DNA from 3 places in the Nocardia sp. NBC_00511 genome. Region 3 is predicted to be linked to each of the others. Evidence: riboswitches for the same ligand, from Rfam matches in the RefSeq annotation. Region 3 holds a riboswitch; each other region holds the start of a gene.

Region 1 (2,258 bases), 4.3 Mb from region 3:
CGTGCGCCCAGAGTCGGTCGCCGCCTTCGGGATGCACCCAGCAGCTGCCCGTCGCGACCACATGGAAGAGGGTGACCCGATCGCTGCCGGGCCGCAGTGCCAGCGCGGTGTCGTGGCAGGTCATCGACTCGTAGGCCCACGGTTCGGTGTACTCGGCGCGCAGGAAGATCGCACCCGTCAGCCGCAGCCTGGCGAGCACGGCGTCCGCCGGGGCGGCCGCGTTCAGGTCCGGGTTCATCTCGACGGTCACGTTCATATCCAGAGATACGTTCGCGTCGCCCGCCGCGTTCACCGCCACGACGGTGGTCGTGGCGTCCTGATCAGGTATCCCGGGGAGCGGGTCATGGCCTCGCGGCGCACTGCTCACGAAACTGATGGTGTCACAACGAAAGGGAGCTCCCAATGCCGCTGTTCATGGATATTCACAACCTGCCCGAGCCGGTCGACGCCGAGCAGGCCGCCGCCGCGCACGCCGCCGATCTCGCGGCCCAGTCCGCCTACGGCGTCGACTACTGCAACTACTGGTTGGCTGCGGACGGCAAGCAGATCTTCTGCCTGGTCTCCGCGCCGGACGCCGAGACCGCCGCGCTGGTGCATCGCGAGGCGCACGGTCTGGTCGCCGACGAGATCCACGAGGTGACCGAGGGTAAGTGACCGCCGGCGGGCCGATATGCTCGGACCCGCAGTCGGTTCGCCAGGCGCGGATCAGGATCGGTGCACCCATCGTCCGCGCGCCCGGCGTCGAAACCGTACGACCCGGCGACGGGTCGGCCGGCGAGAGGGAACCCGGTGGGAATCCGGGACTGTCCCGCAGCGGTATGCAGGAACGACCGCCGTCATACGCACTGGGTGAGAATCTGGGAAGCGACGGCCACTAGGTCGGCCATCGAGGCCGGTGCCTGCGAGTCCGAAGACCTGCCGACCGTGCCGGATACGCCGTATCCGGCGGTCGGCGCCTCGTGGACCGGGCGGACGGACTCCAGGCCGCTTCGCGCTGCCCGGGTCCGCTTCGCGCGTGTGGCGGCGGCCAGTGCTTCGGACACTGGAGATCGATCCCGTGACTACCACTTCACCGTTCACCGCAACGGTTCTCGGCATTCCGCGCATCGGGCCGCGCCGGGAACTCAAGAAGGCCATCGAGTCGTACTGGGCGGGCCGCATCGACGCCGAGGCCCTGCACACCGTGGGCCGCGAACTGCGCGTCGCCCATCTGACCACGCTGGCGGCCAGCGGCCTGGATTCGGTGCCGGTCGGCACCTTCTCCTATTACGACCAGATCCTCGATGCCGCGGCCATGTTCGGTGCGCTGCCCGCGCGGGTGGCGGACATCGCCGATCCGCTCGACCGGTACTTCGCCGCCGCGCGCGGCACCGACACCGTCGAACCGCTGGAGATGACCAAGTGGTTCGACACCAATTACCACTATCTGGTGCCGGAATTGGGTCCGGACACCGCGTTCGCGCTGGACGCGCGCAAGCTGCTCGGCGAGCTGCGCGAGGCGATCGACCTCGGGGTGCCCGCGCGGCCGGTGCTGATCGGTCCCCTCACCTTCCTGAAGCTGGCCAAGGATTCCGAGGGCAATGCGCTGCGGCGCCTCGCCGAGCTGCTGCCGCTGTATCAGGAGTTGCTGCGGCTGCTGGCCGAGGCGGGCGCGCAGTGGGTGCAGATCGACGAACCGGTGCTCGTCACCGATCTCGACGAGGTCGAACTGGCGCTGGTCGAGCACGTCTACTCCGAGCTCTCCGCAGTGACCGAGCGGCCCGCGATCCTGGTCGCCACCTACTTCGGCCGTCCCGGACCGGCGCTGCCGGTGCTGGCGGCGACCGGAATCGAAGGCGTGGCACTGGATTTCGTGTACGGCACCACCGTCGAGGACGTGGTGGGCACGCCCGCCCTGTCGGGCAAGCTGGTGGTGGCGGGCGTCGTCGACGGCCGCAATGTGTGGCGCACCGACCTCGATCACGCGCTGGCCACCCTCGCGACGCTGCTGGCCGGAACCGCCACGCTGGTGGTCTCGACCTCCAGTTCGCTGCTGCACGTGCCGTATTCGCTCGACGCCGAGGCCGCTCCGGATCCGACGCTGCGCTCCTGGCTGGCGTTCGGTGCGGAGAAGGTGGCCGAGGTGGCGCTGCTGGCCACCGCGCTGCACGACGGGACCGCGGCGGTGTCGGACGAATTGGCCACCGCCCGTGCGGCTCTCGCGACCCGCGCCATCGACTCGCGGCTGCGCAACGACACCGTGCGGGCGCGGCTGTCCG
Region 2 (2,258 bases), 2.7 Mb from region 3:
CCGCCCAGTGGGGTTCGAGGCGTCAGGACACCGACGCCGCCACCTGAGCGTCCGCGGCACGCTCGCCGAGCAGGCGCGGGGCCAGCCAGGCGAAACCGACACCGATGACGACCCACAGGATCAGTTGTGCGGCAAAGGAGTACAGCCGGAAGTGGAACAGATCGTCGGCCGGGAAGCCCGGGTACACGATCGCGCCCGAGGCATCCTTGAGCGGCTGCGGGGTCTCGGTGTCGAAGTCGCCGAACGCCTTGTTCTCCGACAGGTGACCCAGCGACGGCAGGATCAGCATGACCACGCCCACGGCCACGACGAACGACACCGACGCGGCGATGCTCGCGGTCCAATTCCCCAGTCGCGCGGCCAGTTTGCGGCCCAGCCAGATCGCGCCGAGCAGGAAGGCCACGCTCAACACGATCATCAGCATGTAGAGCCCCGTGCGCTCCTTGATGGTGTCCGGGTGCCCGATCGAGGGCGGGTTGGCCGGATACTTCAGGAACGGCACCACATACAGCGTCAGGAACATGCCACCCGCCACCAGCAGCGCCAGATTGCGGGCGGTGACCTTGCCGACCCGGCGCAGCGCCAGGTAGTAGACCACCGCGAACAGCGCGCCCAGAGCCGCACCGAACAGGATCATGCCGAACGGCAGACCGAGGTTCTGCTGCTGCGAACGGGTGAAGATCTCCGGGCCCATGTCGTCCATGGGCTTACCGGCGGCCTTGTCCAAGGCCATCTGCGCATCGTCACGCCCGGACTCGTAGTCGATGGCCCGATTGATGATGGGCTCCGCCATGATCCGGGCGAAAATGAACGCGATCAGGCCGCCGAGCGCGCCCAGCAGGACGCCGCGGCCGATGATGGATTTCTCCATGATGAATGCTCGCTCCCTCGGCTAGTGGCAGGGGAAGCCGAGGAAGTGGCGACCGTCGTGCACGAACTCGTGCACATGCATGTCACTGCCGAAGATCGACACCGCGCCCTGATCGACGCCGATGAAGTAGATCGCCAGCAGCGCGAGCACCGTGGTGCCGATCAGCCACACGGGAGTCGGGATGGAAAGCGATGCGGCACCCAGGCCGGAGCGGGGAGCGTAAGACGTAGCCACGAGGACTCCTAGTGCAGTAGGGAACTCGCGCCCCTACACGGATACGACACACGGCGCCCGAGGGTCTGACTCACACCCGAGGATGCTCACAGTGGCGCGACCGTTCCGGACTTTCACCGGATTCCACGAATCGCCGATCACATGACGATACGAAACCACCTGCAAACAGGTCAAACGCACGGCCACAATGATTTCTGACCAATCACCTGGCGGGCGCCGGCAGGGCTCCCCGGCAACAGTGGCGGCCCGGCATATCGCCCGGTCAGGAGACGATGCCGAGGGCGGAGGGCCGCGTCACCGACAAGCCGTCGAACTTCGGCGTCCGGCTGGACACCCTCGGGCCAGTCGCCACCGACTGAATCCCGGTCGTGTTCAGCCGGTGCCATCGGAGCCTCTCCACCGGCCGGGCGTGATCGCCCCGGGCGGCTGTGGTTGCCCGCTACCACCGTCAGAAGTCCGGACACCTCGGCGAACCGTGGTCGGTACCGAAAGGTTTTGTCGTCGTGGCGAATCGCGGTATCGGGTGCCGCCACACCGTAGTGCCGAACTCCCCACGGAACGGTTCAGGTGTGCTCGAATTGGGAGGTATCGGGTCTCGGTCCGGCCGGGGAAAGGGAGTGCAATGGCGGTAAATGTGGTCGCACAGCTCAACTTTCGTGGTGAGACCCGGGAGGCGTTGACGTTCTACCAGTCGGTGTTCGGGGGTGAGCTGACGCTGATCACCTATGAGCAGGCACAGGTGCCGACCACCGCCGCGGGCGCCGACGATGTCATGTGGGGTCAGTTGGCCGCGCCCAACGGCTTCTGGATCATGGGCTACGACGTCCCCGCCCACACGCCGTGGAGCCGGGGCGACAACTCGTTCTGCCTGTCGGTGCGGGGTGACCTACCCGAGGAGATCACCGAATCCTGGGACAAGCTCGCGGTCGGTGCCAAGATCGTCGTCCCGCTCGGACGCGCACAGTGGTCACCGCTCTACGGCATCCTTCAGGATAGGTTCGAGATCACCTGGATCCTCGACATCTTCCGCGATCCCGCCGACGAGACCGACTGAAGCGAACAGGGCTGACCGTCAGCGGTTATAGAGCACGATTGTGCCGGGGCGGTCCGGGAGCGCGGCAAGAGTGGGAACGTTGGTCGCTTCGATGTATTT
Region 3 (2,258 bases):
GGTCAGGTTGTAGTACACCTTGCGCACCGGATTGGAGAACGCCCAGTGGTAGGCGAAATTCATGAAGGTGCCGTCGAGCGTGTCGAACAGGCTCATCCCCGCCGCGAACAGCAGCGGCAGGCAGATGATGGCGTACCAGGGCAGTCCGGCGGCCGCGCCGGAGCCGGCCATCACCATCAGGGTGACCTCGGTGGCGGTGTCGAAGCCGATTCCGAACAGCAGGCCCACCGGGTACATCTGGCCCGGCCGGGTCACCGAGCGCGTCAACCGCCCCAGCATCCGATTGAGGAAACCGCGGCTGTCGAGATGCTTCTCCAGCTCGTGCTCGTCGAACTCGCCGTGGCGCATGGCCTTGAACACCCGCCAGATCCCGGCGAGCGCAACCAGATTCAGCGCGGCGATCAGATACAGGAAGGTCCCCGACGCCACCGTGCCCAGCAGACCCAGATCCTTGCGGACCACCGAATCGTCATCGGTCAGCGTGGTCGCCAGCCGGGCCCCCGCCGCGATGCCCGCGGCCAGCAGCACCACCACCGTCGAATGTCCCAGCGCGAACCAGAAACCCACCGATACCGGTCGCTTGCCGTCGGCCATCAGCTTTCGGGTGGTGTTGTCGATGGCGGCGATATGGTCCGCGTCGAAGGCGTGCCGCATGCCCAGCGTGTACGCAGTGATGCCCAGCCCCAGGCCGAACACCTGGGTGCCGACGGTGTAGTGGTGCGGTATCACCAGCGCGAGCAGGATGCCGAAGGCGATCACATGCAGCACGGCGATCGCGGCGAGTAGTCCGCCGGTGCGAATCCAGTCGCGGCGCTCCCAGCGCAGCACGGGCACGGCGGTATCGGTGACGGTCATTATCGGATCGGCCTTCCAGCACCTCGTGGAAACGGGTCAAGCTGCCGTGGCCGGTCTCCTGGCTGACGGGTCCAGCATCGACGCACCTGGCCTTCCGGTATCACTGATCCCGTGGCCTGCCCGCTGGCTGCGGGCCGGACGATGCGCCGACTTCCCGATCACAGTGGCGAGGGCCGCTCCGGTTTCGACACCGGAATTCCCGTACACCACGGCGTTCCACACGCTAGATGCCGATTGTCGAATCGGACAAATGGGGTCTCAGTCGAAGTCCTGGGCCTGCGCCACCAGGTCGAAGAACGACCACACACCGCCTCGCTGATACGACTCCGGGGATTCGGAACCGCCCAGGAACGGGTAGGGCGTGGCGATGTAGACCTCGTTCTCGGCCAGGGGGCCGATGAGCCGCCGGATCTTGGTGACCTGATCGGGTTGCAGCACATAGGTGATGACGCTCGGGTCGAAGAGCACCTCGGTGACGAACTCGCCGACCTCGGTGAACGGGCCGTAGGTCTTCACGCCCGGGCTGTAGGGGTCGAGCAGGCCGTACTCGCCGGTGCGGGTGCTCATCAGGAAGGCGTGACCCAGGTCCGAATAGCCGACGACGGTGTCGAACTGCGGGTAGTGCTCGGCCCACGCGGGCATCACGCGATCGAAACGCTGCGAGGGGATCAATCGGAAGGAAACGCTGGTCACCGGATTCATCCAACCAGAGCGGGCGGGACCGGCTCTCGACAGGCCGCGCGCGGGCGGGTAAAGATCGATGCAGCATTCGAAGTGGAGGCGTTTCGGTGACCGATCAGTGGCGCGAAGTCGCGAACAAGGTACGCAACTGGGGCCGCTGGGGGGAGGACGATCAGCTCGGCACGCTGAACCTGATCACCCCCGCCCGAATCGCCGCCGGCGCCGCCTGCGCGCGGGCCGGGCGCAGCATCCCGCTCGGCATTCCTTTCGACGCCTACGGACCGCAGGGCGCGAGCGGCTTCCGCCGCAACCCCATCCACCTCATGGCCGTAGACGGCGGCGACGCGAACTTCGCGGCGAACCTCGAGGGCTGGGGCGGACACACCGAAGCGCAGATCGCGGGAATGTACGCCGCCGGTCCCATGCGCTTCAACGACGACTACATCATGATGCCGTTGCAGTCGGCCACCCAGTGGGACGCGCTGTCGCACGTGTACTACGACGGGCTGCTCTACAACGGCGTCCCGGCCGCCGCCGTCACCAGTTTCGGAGCGACGAAGCTGGGGATCGAGCACTTCGCCGATCGCGGCGGAATCATCGGCCGCGGCGTACTGCTGGATGTCGCAAGACATTTCGGGGTCGAGCGGCTGTCGGCCGGGACGGTCATCACGCCGCAGGATCTCCAGGCTGTGGTGGATGCCCAGGACGTCGAGCTGGCGGGC

The links. A riboswitch is a leader RNA that binds a small molecule or an ion and turns the genes downstream of it on or off. The one in region 3 is predicted to bind cobalamin.
Region 1: it holds a riboswitch for cobalamin, as region 3 does, so the genes downstream of both, metE (5-methyltetrahydropteroyltriglutamate--homocysteine S-methyltransferase) here and OG300_RS22100 (HoxN/HupN/NixA family nickel/cobalt transporter) in region 3, are expected to answer to the same signal.
Region 2: it holds a riboswitch for cobalamin, as region 3 does, so the genes downstream of both, OG300_RS09620 (CbtB-domain containing protein) here and OG300_RS22100 (HoxN/HupN/NixA family nickel/cobalt transporter) in region 3, are expected to answer to the same signal.

The regions. Positions count from the first base shown of each region.
Region 1 is NZ_CP107849.1:426,736-428,993, reverse strand. It holds gene OG300_RS02050 (AraC family transcriptional regulator) at 1-367, opposite strand, end outside; gene OG300_RS02045 (nickel-binding protein) at 403-654, shown strand; cobalamin riboswitch at 747-938, shown strand; gene metE (5-methyltetrahydropteroyltriglutamate--homocysteine S-methyltransferase) at 1,058-2,258, shown strand, end outside.
Region 2 is NZ_CP107849.1:2,029,918-2,032,175, reverse strand. It holds gene OG300_RS09625 (CbtA family protein) at 23-871, opposite strand; gene OG300_RS09620 (CbtB-domain containing protein) at 893-1,105, opposite strand; cobalamin riboswitch at 1,146-1,275, opposite strand; gene OG300_RS09615 (VOC family protein) at 1,728-2,159, shown strand; gene OG300_RS09610 (hypothetical protein) at 2,178-2,258, opposite strand, start outside.
Region 3 is NZ_CP107849.1:4,708,532-4,710,789, reverse strand. It holds gene OG300_RS22100 (HoxN/HupN/NixA family nickel/cobalt transporter) at 1-855, opposite strand, end outside; cobalamin riboswitch at 886-1,081, opposite strand; gene OG300_RS22095 (T6SS immunity protein Tdi1 domain-containing protein) at 1,114-1,548, opposite strand; gene OG300_RS22090 (cyclase family protein) at 1,644-2,258, shown strand, end outside.